4 regions of the Roseibium sp. AWQ4_254 genome follow, and region 1 is predicted to be linked to each of the others. Evidence: riboswitches for the same ligand, from Rfam matches in the RefSeq annotation. Region 1 holds a riboswitch; each other region holds the start of a gene.

Evidence for each region. A riboswitch is a leader RNA that binds a small molecule or an ion and turns the genes downstream of it on or off. The one in region 1 is predicted to bind cobalamin.
Region 2: it holds a riboswitch for cobalamin, as region 1 does, so the genes downstream of both, nrdH (glutaredoxin-like protein NrdH) here and ACXAIC_RS05430 (DUF1636 family protein) in region 1, are expected to answer to the same signal.
Region 3: it holds a riboswitch for cobalamin, as region 1 does, so the genes downstream of both, cobU (bifunctional adenosylcobinamide kinase/adenosylcobinamide-phosphate guanylyltransferase) here and ACXAIC_RS05430 (DUF1636 family protein) in region 1, are expected to answer to the same signal.
Region 4: it holds a riboswitch for cobalamin, as region 1 does, so the genes downstream of both, ACXAIC_RS19075 (DUF4198 domain-containing protein) here and ACXAIC_RS05430 (DUF1636 family protein) in region 1, are expected to answer to the same signal.

What each region holds. Positions count from the first base shown of each region.
Region 1 covers NZ_JBSWYH010000005.1:122,897-126,095, forward strand. Annotated here, with positions in the region: gene ACXAIC_RS05425 (ABC transporter substrate binding protein) at 1-640, opposite strand, end outside; cobalamin riboswitch at 855-1,065, shown strand; gene ACXAIC_RS05430 (DUF1636 family protein) at 1,400-1,834, shown strand; gene ACXAIC_RS05435 (ABC transporter ATP-binding protein) at 1,831-2,604, shown strand; gene ACXAIC_RS05440 (ABC transporter substrate-binding protein) at 2,621-3,199, shown strand, end outside.
Region 2 covers NZ_JBSWYH010000008.1:101,808-105,006, reverse strand. Annotated here, with positions in the region: gene nrdE (class 1b ribonucleoside-diphosphate reductase subunit alpha) at 1-587, opposite strand, end outside; gene nrdI (class Ib ribonucleoside-diphosphate reductase assembly flavoprotein NrdI) at 569-973, opposite strand; gene nrdH (glutaredoxin-like protein NrdH) at 995-1,216, opposite strand; cobalamin riboswitch at 1,321-1,526, opposite strand; gene ACXAIC_RS08045 (DUF4166 domain-containing protein) at 1,806-2,498, opposite strand; gene ACXAIC_RS08040 (GbsR/MarR family transcriptional regulator) at 2,730-3,199, opposite strand, start outside.
Region 3 covers NZ_JBSWYH010000002.1:119,016-122,214, reverse strand. Annotated here, with positions in the region: gene ACXAIC_RS02330 (3-hydroxybutyryl-CoA dehydrogenase) at 1-344, opposite strand, end outside; tRNA gene ACXAIC_RS02325 (tRNA-Asn) at 608-683, opposite strand; cobalamin riboswitch at 998-1,208, shown strand; gene cobU (bifunctional adenosylcobinamide kinase/adenosylcobinamide-phosphate guanylyltransferase) at 1,242-1,793, shown strand; gene cobW (cobalamin biosynthesis protein CobW) at 1,790-2,911, shown strand; gene cobN (cobaltochelatase subunit CobN) at 3,008-3,199, shown strand, end outside.
Region 4 covers NZ_JBSWYH010000026.1:76,264-79,462, reverse strand. Annotated here, with positions in the region: gene ACXAIC_RS19085 (cobalt ABC transporter permease) at 1-429, opposite strand, end outside; gene cbiM (cobalt transporter CbiM) at 426-1,052, opposite strand; gene ACXAIC_RS19075 (DUF4198 domain-containing protein) at 1,184-1,981, opposite strand; gene ACXAIC_RS19070 (hypothetical protein) at 1,994-2,182, opposite strand; cobalamin riboswitch at 2,140-2,359, opposite strand; gene ACXAIC_RS19065 (hypothetical protein) at 2,682-3,199, opposite strand, start outside.

The DNA.
Region 1 (3,199 bases):
CATAAAGGGCGCCGACGGATCGGAGCTGCGGTTTCAGGGCCGCGATCTGCAGGTCCTTCTCATCTGCATCGGGCGAAAACCGCAGGCGCACCGCCTTGATGCCAAGCGCTTCGGCGGCTTGGGTCAGCCGGTCCGTTTCGGCAATCGCATTGGGTTCGCGGGGATCGAACAGGATGGCAACGGACGAAAAACTGTAGATCTTGCGCAGCAAATCCAGATTGGTGTCCGGGGACAGAGACATCTTCACACCGGTCAGTCCGTCCGGAGGCTGGTCCAGGGAGAGCACCAGTCCTGCGCCAACCGGATCAGCCACAATATTGAAGACATGAGGCACGCCGCCTGCACCGAAATTTTGAACGGTCAGGCTTGCGGTTGTCCCGAATGTGTAGATCAGGTCCTTTGATTTCAGATGGTCCAGATTGTCGCGCAGAAACCGGGCCAGCTCATCCTCACTTCTGCGGGCATCGAAATATTCAAAGTCAGCGTCAACCCCCAAGGTTTCAAGCTTGCGGACAAAGCCGTCCTCCGCCTCAGTGGTGCCGCGCCAGGTGATGATCAGGATGGACTTTGCATCCGCCCATACCGGAGCGGCGCTGAAAGCGGAGATCAGAAGAAATGCTATTGTCAGCCGTAGAAACACAATACTATCTCTCGGTTGTGAATCTTGTTTCTGCTTATTTTTCGATAAATACTGTAAGGTTAATGATATTGTTTTGATTGATATTATCAACCGGCATTCAAAAATTCTTTGGATGTATAAATTTTTGATTGGAATCTTAGGGTTGCTTTTGTTTTAAGTGTATTATTTCGAGTTACAACTTTTTGTGTTAACTATTGACAGGCGCTTCGGAATTCGACACACACAAAGGGATGGTTCTCGTATCCGGAGACGGATCGGGATTAAAAGGGAACACGGTGCGGCGTAGCCAACAGGCACCAAGTCCGTGACTGCCCCCGCAACTGTGAGCGGAGAGCAAACCTGACAACACCACTGGGGATGCCCGGGAAGGTTCAGGTGCGCAGCGACCCGCAAGTCAGGAGACCTGCCATATCACCCATAACTTCAACCCGGACGGGGTGTTCCGGAGGAGCGGATGACATGGCATCACATATGATCCCGGCCTGGCCGGACATTCGGTTCTTGAAAGCCCCGTTTGGTCGCGGAGGGCGATATGAGCCGGAGACGTTTCCAAACCTGTGACCCCTGCGGAGATCCGCCTGGGCTGGTCTGTGCCTCGAGCAGCCGCACCGGGCGGGCCACCTGTGCGAACGGACAGGAAAAGCTGCTTGCGCCGTCCGAAGATCGTAATGTAATAACATTACAAATTTCATCTCGGCTTGACCTGCCCGCATGCGTCCGTGTGCCGGCACACAAGCTGTTAGCGCAGAGCAGGGGCACATGAAGCAGGGGCAGCCGGGCCTCCGGACCACGCAAGGCCTTCCAGAACAATCGGGAGGGCCGGATGGCCGCCCCGGGCCGGAGCTGATCACGCAGCTTCTGCATTCATTGCCGATTGGGCAGACCGGAGAGGCTGCGTCTGGAAAAATTCCGGAGTTTGATCTGTCCGGCCTGGCCTTTATGGCGGGCTGCGACCGGCCCGGCAAGGTTGCCTTCAGCGTCAGGGACAAAGCAGCCTGTTTTTTCGGGGACATCGATCCGCAGCCGGATATCGGGGATCTTGTTGCCTTTGCTAACCAGTACCGGGAGCCGCTGGATGGCTGGTTCAATTCCGGCACGCGGCCGGGCAAGCCGCGCGGCGCTGGCAGGCAGTTCCTCTGTTTAGCCTGTGAAGCTGCCCGAAACGGCGGAGCTGCCATGGGGGGCCAGCTATGACGGGCGCGTCGCTTTCCGTGAAAGAAGCCAGCTGGGCCACCGGGCAGGGCACGACCATTCTTAGATCGGTCAGTTTCGATCTGGCGCCGGGGCAGGTGCTTGGAATTGCCGGGGCCAATGGGGCTGGCAAGTCGACCTTGCTGCGGCTGTTATATCGGTTTCACAGGCCGAGCTCCGGCATGATCCTGCTCGATGGGGCTGATCTGTGGAAACTGTCTGCCCGGCAGACCGCGCGCAAAGTGGCTGCTGTTCTTCAGGAGCAGCCGACTGATTTTGCCTTGAGCGTCCACGAAATCGTCTCGCTCGGCCGCAGGCCCCATGGCAGCGGCTTTGCCGCTGCCGGAAAACGGGACCGGGAGATCACCGGGGCGTCTCTAGAACGCATGGGGCTTTCGCCTCTTGCCTCCAGATCTTTCGGGACCTTGTCCGGGGGGGAGCGCCAGCGGGTGATGGTGGCAAGGGCCTTGGCCCAGGAGCCGCAGCTGCTTGTACTGGATGAGCCGACAAACCATCTCGACATCCGCCATCAGCTAGAGATCGTTGCCCTGATCGGCAGTCTCAACATCACCATTGTCACAAGCCTGCATGATCTGAATCTTGCCGGGCGGGTCTGCGACCGGGTTCTGTTATTGCACAAGGGCAGTGCTGTTGCCTTTGGTCTGCCCGAACAAGTGCTGACCCCGACCCATATCGAACAAGCCTATTGCGTTCAGGCGCAGCGCCAGAAGCTGGTGCCGGGCAATGAGCCGCATCTGACTTTTCACCTTTGAAACTCTGGAGTTCTTCATGAAACGACTGGCCCTGTGTCTTGCCGCCTCGCTGTTTTCCGCCCAGGCATTTGCCGAAACCACTGTCCGCAGCTGCGACCGGGATGTGACGTTTGACCATCCACCGAAGGCGGCGGTCTCCCATGATGTCAATCTGACTGAAATGATGCTGGTTTTGGGCCTGCGCGACCGCATGGCCGGGTATACGGGCATTTCCGGCTGGAAGACGCTGGATGAGGACATGCGCGCGGGCGTGGCCAAGCTGCCGGAACTGGCGGCCAAATACCCGACCAAGGAAGTGCTGGTCGGCGCAGATGCGGATTTCCTCTTTGCCGGCTGGAATTACGGCATGAAAGTGGGCGGCGAGGTGACGCCGGAAACCCTCACGCCCTATGGTATCAAGGTCTATGAACTGACGGAATCCTGCATCCATATTGGTGACAAACCGAAGGTCTCCATGGAGGACATGTATAATGACCTGCTCAATCTGGGCCGGATCTTTGACGTGGAAGACAGGGCTCAGAAGCTTGTGGACGGATATAAGGCCGAGTTGGGAAGCTTCAAATCGACTTTAAATAGATCAGATAAAACATTGAAA
Region 2 (3,199 bases), on a different contig from region 1:
ATGCCGCGGCCGATGGATTCCATGTTGTCTTCAAGGCGCAGCAGGAAGCAGGAGATGAGCTCGCCGCGCTGCTGCTTGCCCGCATTCAGGAAGGTCGGGGTCGCCGGCTGGAAGCGGCCAGACAGGATCTCGTCCATCAGCCGCATGGCCAGGTTTTCATCGCCGTCGGCCAGGGTCAGGGCCACCATCACCACCCGGTCCTCGAACCGCTCCAGGTAGCGCTTGCCGTCAAAGGTCTTCAGCGTGTAGCTGGTGTAATACTTGAAGGCGCCCAAAAAGGTTGGAAACCGGAATTTGCGGGCATAGGCCGCCTCGAACACGGACTTGACGAAGGCCGCGTCGTACCGGTCCAGAACTTCCTGCTCATAATAGCCTTCTCGTACCAGATAACCGAGCTTTTCTTCCAGCGAATGGAAGAACACGGTGTTCTGGTTCACATGCTGCAGGAAATACTGCCGGGCCGCTTGCCGGTCCGCATCAAACTGGATCTGCCCGCCGCTGTCATAAAGGTTCAGCATGGCATTGAAGGCGTGGTAGTCAACGGCAGCAGCCTGCTGGGCAGGCCGGTCTAGGACATCTGTTGCCAAAATTTCGTCATCCCGTGGTCAACGCGAGCAAGGTCCGTGTCGGTTCCGGCCAGCTCGAAGCGGTAGAGCACCGGTACGCCGCATTTTTTCGACACGACTTGCCCTGCATAGGCGAAAAAAGACCCAAAGTTGCGATTGCCGGAAGCAATCACCCCCTTGAGGAGCGCGCGCGTGGGCGCATCATTCAGGAACCGGATCACCTGCTTTGGAACGGCCCCGCGTCCTTCCCCATCCGCATAAGTCGGAAGGACGAGGACGAAGGGCCCGGCGACGTCTGGAAGCGCTGCGGACGCATTGCGGGGAATGCGCAGGGCGGGCGCACCGAGCCGTTCGATAAAGCGGTGGGTGTTGCCGGAGGCGCTTGAGAAATAGACAAGCGTTCCCATTGGATCAAAGCCGCCGGAGGTTTAGCTGAGCGCTGCAATCTTGTCCGGGCGGAACCCGGCCCAGTGGTCGCCCATGGCTTCAACAACCGGCACCTGCTGATAACCGAGGGACTGAACGTGCTCGAACGCTTCGCTGTCTTCGCTCAGGTCGATAATGGTGTAGTCGACGCCCTTTTTGTCGAGCGCACGGTAGGTGGCGTTGCATTGCACACAGGACGGCTTGCTGTAAACGGTGATGGTCATTGTTTCTTGCACCCCGAGTCGGTTTTTTCATGGGAACGGCAGCGCGCAAGAAGGGCCTGTGCCGAGGCACATGGTCATCCCGCCCCGCGGACCCGCCGTCCGTTAGCGTTTTTACATTCAAGGCAGGTCTCCTGGCTCACAGGTCAATGCCGGTTTGATCCGCCTTCCCGGAGATCTCCAGTGGCGTCTGGATCCCAGCTTCCTGTTCACAGTTGCGGGGGCAGCACCGGGTTTGCATCTGCCTGCGCACCGGTTTCCCTCTTAGCCGGCAATGCAAAAGAATCGCCGGGCCCTGAACACTAGATACAGTAGGTAAGTGAGTTCTGGTGTCAATCTGTAGGTGGTTCGGGATTTTGCTCAAATCAGAGGCAGAATGGACCGGGACGCTGTTTTGGGCCGGATCAGCAGCGGAAACCGGAGGACGGACCCCGTTGCAAAACCGGTGGACAATTGTTGGTGCTGCTCTGACTGATGGTCAGTCGTTGGGGCGTCTGCCGGATACGGGGCCGGGACCGTCAAGATGTTGTGCCAGAGAGCCCCAGGGCAATTTGCAGCGCAATCAGGCTCCACAGAAGGGGTGTGTCCATGATTAGTCCTCCATGTCTGCGAAGATCGCGTCCTGGTGAACCAGGTCGCCCAAAAGGCTGTGGGTCAAGGCGAGGGAAAACAGGAAACGGCCGCCGCCAAGGTCCCGGTGGGTGATGGCAAGCGCGCCCGGGCTCAGCCAGGCGGGCAGCCGCAGCCGGACGCTTCCAGCTTGCAGGAAATAGTGGTCGCTCGTGAAGACCAAAGCGTTGGGGCGGGCGCTGACGCGCAAGGCCATGCCGATGCCGCAGCCGATATATTCTTCCAGGCCGGTTGGACCGGCGAAGCGCTTGGAGCTGTGAATGACCTGCGGAAACCCGCGCGCCCGGCCATATTGGCGCAGCCAGAACTGGCCGTCTCCGGCACAGTCCTCCGTGACGGAGACGACGGCGGGCTGGTTAAGGCAGCTCAGGTCATGGGGCAGCGGGGCGCCCACCAGCCGTGCCAGCTGGGAGAGGCAGGCTCCGGCCCGGCTCCTGCGCATGGCAACCACCTGGCCTTGATAGACTGTGCTGGCCCCGCCGCGCAGCCGTTTGCCGAAGCGGCGGCGGATGGCGGGGGACAGGCTGGCCCAGGCGGTTTCGCCCAGCAATTTGCGAAAGCGCAGATCGGCCTGCTGTCCGGTCCCGCCAGGAGGCGGGCGCCGGGGGGCGCAAAGACGGGCTGCGGGTGGTGGAGGGCTCGTTGGGATCTGCATGATACACCCTTTCCTGTTAGGTTTGTTGTTTCTGTATAAAGAGAAATTAATAGACAAAAATTTTTCGACTTGTCCTCAGCCGGTTCTGGTTCTGGTTCTGGTTCTGGTTCTGGCGACAGGTTCAGGACTTGGCCTTGTTTCCCGGAGGGCCTTTGGCCCGAAGGGCTGGCGCCATGAGGACCCGGAGAGCGACGGGGACAGGGGGAACTGGCATCTGCTGGCTCCTGTCTCTTATCCGGCCTTGCGGCCACTGATCTTCGCCAGGGACAGGACCTTGGTGCCCAGTTTCATGAGGGCGGCGAGGTTTGATTTCGGCACGCCCAGCATCTGCGCCGACCAGCTGTCAGCCGTTGCCAGAAACTCTTGCATCGCCTGTATACGCCCCAGAACTTCCGGATTCAGGCCGGGCTCGGTCCTGGCCTGGCTGGCGCACATGTCGATGGCCCGGATCGCCGGATCGATCTCCCGTTCCTTGCGGCCTTTGGCAATCAGCAGGGCCATTTCCCAGACATCGGTTTCGGCAACAAAATGCTCGCGCCGGTCACCTGCGACCGGAACCCTCTTGATCAGCCGCCAGCCGGCCAGCTCCTTCAACGAGTTGGAGACATTCGAGCGTGCAATGCCCAACTCCTCGGAAATCTGTTCCGCATTCAGCGGATCGGTGCTGAGATAAAGCAGGGCATGGATCTGGGCCACGGAGC
Region 3 (3,199 bases), on a different contig from region 1:
GCAATGATCGTCTCCGGCCCGCAAATTTCGTCGAGCTGGGAAATTACCTTGGATTTGATGCCGATATTCTCCACAATTGCCTCGACCACCAGCTGACAGCTCGAAAGGGCAGTCACATCAGTCGTTGTGGTCACGCGTGCCAGAGAGTTTGCGGCCTCGTCCGCCGAGATTTTCTCTTTCGCCTGCAGCCGGGACAGGCTGTGGCCGATGGTGCCCTTGCCGTGCTCCAGCGACGCCTCGGAAATATCCTGCATGATCACTTGGAGCCCGGCCATCGCAAAGGTCTGCGCAATGCCATTGCCCATCGTTCCAGCGCCAATCACGCCAACTTTCTGAATGTCCATGTGTCACCATTGCCGGTTCGGGAAAGGAGGAAGGCCGGAGGGAGGGGCTCAGATGATACCTCCCGCCTGATGGCGCCTTCATGACACCCAAACACTGGCCGCGCAATTGCTTGGGGCGGGATGCCTGAAAATAAATCGGCGTCAGGCCGTAAGGGCAGGGCACATGTGTGGCGCCGTCATCGGCGTAGCACATAAGGTTCGCGCCGGGCCGGCCGCAGCCCCGTTCAGGATGACTGAATTTTTAAGAGAGACAAAAGTGGTGATGGCTCCCCAGGCCGGACTCGAACCAGCGACCCAGCGATTAACAGTCGCTTGCTCTACCAACTGAGCTACTGGGGATCACCACGCTCGGGGCCGCTGCGTCGCTGCCCCGTCGATGGAGATGCGTATAACAAAGGCATGATCCGTTTGCCAAGCCCTCGATCGCGTTTTTTTCATCCCGCTGTCATTTTTTTATCCAGCATGTGGAAAACCGTAAGGATTCCAGAAAGGTAGAAAGGGACGGTCCTGGTGAAAACCCGGGCGGATTTAGCCTCAAGACCGGCTGGAGCTGCTCCCCTTGCGCGGAGCCCCGGCCAGGCGATGCGGGAGCCATAGCTCAATTGGGCAAGGGGCGCTGCCTGGTTATCTGCTTGTCACATACCGGGAATGCAGGTACGAAAGGTTGAAACGGTTCCGGATCGGGCTTGCTGATCCGGATGAAACGGGAATCCGGTGCATCGCCTCTGGCGCCATTCCGGAGCTGCCCCCGCAACTGTAAACGGTGAACGAGCGCACAAGAACCACTGGCCGGAGAGGGCCGGGAAGGGGTGCGGGAGGCCAGACACCGTGAGCCAGGAGACCGGCCGTTGATCCAGCAACCCAGAACGCTGTCGGGTGGACGGCCGGGAGACAGATGTGAGTGCAGCTACCGGACCAAGGTCCACGCTTGTTTTTGGCGGTGCCCGCTCCGGGAAAAGCCGCTTTGCCGAACAGCTTGCGGTCACCTCCGGCCTTGAAAAAATCTATGTGGCCACCGGCGCGGCCTTTGACGCCGAAATGGCGGACCGTATTGCCGCTCACCGGCAACAGCGCGGCGCGGGCTGGCACACGATTGAAGAACAGACCGACCTCAAACGTGTGCTTGAAGACACCTGCCAACCGGGCCGGGTGGTGCTGGTCGATTGCCTGACCCTCTGGCTCTCCAACCTGACCTTTGCGGACAAGGATGCCGCTGCCGAGACGGACGCGCTGTGCAGGACGGTTGAGGGACTGCCGGGCCCGGTCGTCTTTGTTTCCAATGAAGTCGGCCAGGGCATCGTGCCGGACAATCAACTGTCCAGAGCGTTCCGGGATGCGCAAGGACGGCTCAATCAGGACATGGCCAGGGTCTGTGCCCAGGTCGTGCTGGTGGCGGCCGGACTGCCCCTTTTGCTGAAACCCGCCAACCAACCGGACATTACCCTATGACACAGAGCAATATGACACAGACCCTTCAAACACCGGGGCAGAAGATCCCGGCGACAATTGTGACGGGCTTTCTGGGGGCGGGCAAAACCACCTTGATCCGCAATCTCCTGCAAAATGCCAACGGCAAGAAAATCGCGCTGATTGTCAATGAGTTCGGGGATATGGGCTTTGACGGGTCGCTTGTGAATGGCTGCGCTGATCCGGACTGCGCGGCGGAAGAGGTGGTCGAGCTGACCAATGGTTGCATTTGCTGCACGGTGGCCGATGACTTCCTGCCGACCATGGAAATGCTGCTCGGCCGGGATACTCCGCCGGAGCATATTGTCATTGAAACGTCCGGGCTGGCGCTGCCACAGCCGCTTGTGCGCGCCTTTTCCTGGCCAAGTGTCAAAACAAGAGTGACGGTCGACGGCGTCGTGACGGTGCTGGACGCCGCTGCGCTGGCCGAGGGCCGGATTGCGCTGGATGAAGCCGCGCTTGAGGCGCAGCGCGCGGCGGATGAGGCGCTGGACCATGACAGCCCGGTGGAAGAACTGTTTCACGACCAGCTGCGCTGCGCCGATCTGGTGGTTCTGAACAAGGCGGATCTTGTTGCGGACGCGGCGCTGAAAGCGGTTGAAAGCCGGATTGGGGCAGATATCCGCCCGGCGGTTCAGGTGATTGCCTCGGAAAAGGGCACCTTGCCGATCGAGGTCCTGCTCGGGCGTCAGTCCGCTGCCGAAGACGATATGGGCGCCCGCCATGAGCATCACCATCATCACCATGACGATGCGCCGTCCCATGGCGGGGATGATCATCACCATGATCACCAACATGACCATCACCACCATGATGATTTTGAAAGCCATGTGTTCGACTGCCCGGAATTTGACAGTCTCGCCTCTCTTGAAGCCAGGGTGCTGGAGGCCATGGCCTTGAAAGGTGTCTTCAGGATCAAGGGTGCGGTCCGGATCCATGGCAAGGCAGCGCCCGCTATGGTGCAGGCGGTGGGCCCCCGGGTGGAGACCTGGTTTGCAGCGGGGGCGGAAAGCGCAGGCCGTCTGGTGGTCATCGGCCTGAAAGGCTTTGACCTTGACGCCGTGCGCGGCCTTTTGGGCCGCGTCCGCGAAGCCGCTTGAGCGGCGCTCTTAAAAGCCTTGCCACATGGCCCCGTTTTGGGGCGCTCTGCTTGAAGCGGGCGCCCCGGTTGACCCTGAAGAAAGCTCCACCCGCCCATGCATATTCTTGCCAGCCAGACACGCCGGATCGATGACGGCGGCGATGCTGTCGATCTGGGGCAGGCGCCGGCCGATATTCTGTTCCTGTCGGCTGCAGATACGGAACTTGGCGGCCTTGCCGCGGCCCATGCGGGACTTGGAAGAGACCGCGCCAGTTTGCGCCTGGCCAATCTGATGGCGTTGACCCAC
Region 4 (3,199 bases), on a different contig from region 1:
CTGTTCCTCAACCGTCTGTGCGGTTTGCCGCAGGGCTGCCGGGCGTGTTTTCTGTGGCCCTGTCCCCGTTTCACCCCCACCAGTATTTGCCGTCTGACCGATCTCCGGAAGGTCTTCCAGCTCCATACGCACTTGGGCGATGTGACCGGCCCCGAGATTGGCCTTGAAGACATGGACAACCCGCTTGCTGGGCGTGAAGGTGAAAAAGCCATCGCTGTCAGTGATCGCCTCGCCCAGTTTGGCGCCATCTTCGTCAAAGACTTCAACCAGGGCACCTGTGGCCATGTCGCCGTTCGAAAACCCGATTTCCCCCTCAATCACGTCCCCGTTTGCAAAAACCGAGGCAATCACCTTGTGGGCCTGAGCCGGGAGCAGGCCCATGCCGGCAAACAAGAGGCCTGACAGCAAAAAGATGGCAGCGCGTCTCATGGGGTCCTCCTGATGGGCGAGTGAAGAGCGGAAAACAGATCCGGTTTGACCCTGCGCGCCAGATAGACGGCAAAGCCGGTCAAAAGTCCCTCGACGGCCACCACCGGAAGATGGGCGAAAAACACCAGTTTGGCGGCCGGAACGAATTCCTCTCCGCTCAAGGCCAAGGCTGCGCCAACCAGAAACGTCGTCAGAACAATGGCAAGCGCCCCGCCCGCCCCTCCCCAAAGAGCGGCCACCAAAGGCGTCCCTCTGGCCGCTCCCCGGCCACAGAGATAGTAGACCGCAACAGCAGGCAGAGCGATGTTCAACGTGTTGACCCCGAGCACGGTGAGCCCGCCAAAACCGAAAAAGGCAGCTTGCAGCAAGAGGCCGACAAACAAGGCGGGAAAAGCTGCCCAGCCGAGAACAAGCCCGGCCAGACCATTCAAGATGAGGTGGACACTGGAGGGACCGACCGGCACATGGATGAGAGAGGCGACGAAAAACATCGCACTCAGCACCCCTGCCGCCGGGATCTTCTCCATGGGCAGGGCGCGCAGGCCAAGGGCTATGCCCCCGGCCGCAAGCCCTGCACCGCCCAGAACAACCGGCATCGACAAGGCGCCATCAACAATATGCATTGGTCTCCCTCCGCTATGTCCAGGAGTTTTAGAAGCTATCGCGTTCATCGGGATTCAATTCGTGTTGTCTTTTGTGTCGAAATCTCTGATTTCAGGCTGCGAAAGGCAAATCCGATGAAACGCGCTTTGCTCTAGTCGACGTCGTAGGCGCGGATCCAGATCACCGCATCCTGGCTGAGTTCCTTGCCTTCATGCTCCTTTGCAGGACCGGAGCCCAGAGCTGCAAATCCCCAGAACCCGGCCTTCGGGATGCCGAAAGTGAAATAGCCGTTGTCATCGGAGATTGCGACGATGCCCCCGCCCGGCAGGGGAGACGCAGTTGGTGCGGTGGGGGTGTTGGCATCCATGTCCGGCTCTGCGGCCATATACTCAATCTCGATCTCCGCTCCGGCCACAGGCTTGCCCTCTGACAGGACCCGGCCGGAGAAGGTGGAACCGGCCACAATGTTGGTCGGCCGGTTCAGCGGCAGGATTTCTGTCGCAAGCCCTTGCGGCTCCATCCAGTCCGTCGGGATCTCGTTCCTGGTCACGTAGGATTTCGTGATCTGCTGGATATAGATGTCTTCACTTTCTTCATAGTACGGTGCAGGTTCCACAACGAGCACATAGTCCCCGCTGCGTTTAACCGGAAGCGTGACGTCAAAGGCTGCGGCCTCATTTTCCGACCCGGAAAAGGTGATCGGCTTCAGGCTGTCCTTCAGGTCAATCTTCTGGCCGCGATTCACGGCATAAACCTGAAGGGGCTCTGCCATATCCATGACATGGCCGTTTTCGAACGGATGCCAAAACAGGAGTTTCACCGGGACATCCCCGGCTTTGTCCAGATTGACCTCAGGCGTATACGCCAGCTGAAAATGGGCCTGGGCAGCAAAAGGGGTCAGCAATGTGGCCGCGCAAAGCGCACCAAGGCCAAGCTTGCGAAGTGTCATATGACGTCTCTCTCAATGGGCCACCGGGACGGATTGCCCGGTCTGGTCGACTGAAAGGACGGTCGGGGAAAGAAGCGGAAAGCGGATGGAGGGTGTCCCGCCGCTTGGCCGCGTGACGCTCACCCCGGCGTCCGGTTGCGGTGTCAGGTCCGGCTGGCCGGCCATGACAATCAGCGGCAGGTCTCCTGGCTTGCGGGTCAAGGCATCCACCGGCCTTCCCGGCGCGCGCTTGCGCCAGTGGCTTTGTCGGTTTCAGCTCACCGCCTACAGTTGCGGGGGCAGCCACGGCTTTAGTCCCTGATGGGTACGCTTCACCGTGTTCCCTTTTAATCCCGGTGCCAGGATCTGGCGCCGGAAACCGTTGACCTGGCATTTTTGGCCCTGATCCAGCAGCCTTGTCAATCGTCTTTCTGCAAGAGACTTTTGGCATGCGCCTCGCAGGGCAAGGCCAAAAAATAAGTGGCGGAGCCAGGCTCCGCCACTGAACAAGATTAAAAAAAAGTCCTGGATCAAAGGTTTGGCGCGTCCTGCCTGTTCTGGGCATTCAGCAAAAAGGTCTGGTGCGGTGTCCCGCTAAAAAACTGTTTCCCGCTCCTGTGGAGCGTGCCGCGAACCTTGAGCTGTCGTCACATTTGCCCGGGTCAAGAAAAGTTCTGATGTCAGGCCGCGGCGGGCAAATCTGTCCTAAGCGCTATTTTCACTAAACGATGGGGTAGCCGTCAATGACGTTACGGTAAAATCCGGCAATGTCTTTTGACGCCTCAAGGTCCGGATGAAATTCGTCTGTCCAGCGTCCGCGCACAACATTGCGGATGTCGACCAGCGTCACATTCGGATAGAGCGCATCAATCTCCTGAAGCATGGTGTAAAACCGGTCGACCAAAAGGTGCAGGATACCGGAGATCAACTTCTTGTCCGCCTCGATCCTGAAATTGCGCTTCACAAAAGGCCGTCCGAACCAGGGGCCATCGCTATGGGCCACCGGGTAGTCATAGCCATGGACGAGGATTTGTGTCCGCGGCGCTTTTTTCAAAACATAGCCGGCAAGCTCGTGATAGCCCTGTCTGACCTTCTCCAGCACTGCGTCAAGCCGGTCCAGATTGAGGAAATCCTCCGCTCGATCCGATCCGAGCGCCGCGCTGCGGTCTTTCAGCAGGCGGGTGAGCGCCGAGCCACCCAGAAGCTCATTGGCCCCGCCGGAAAAGACAAAATAGTCAT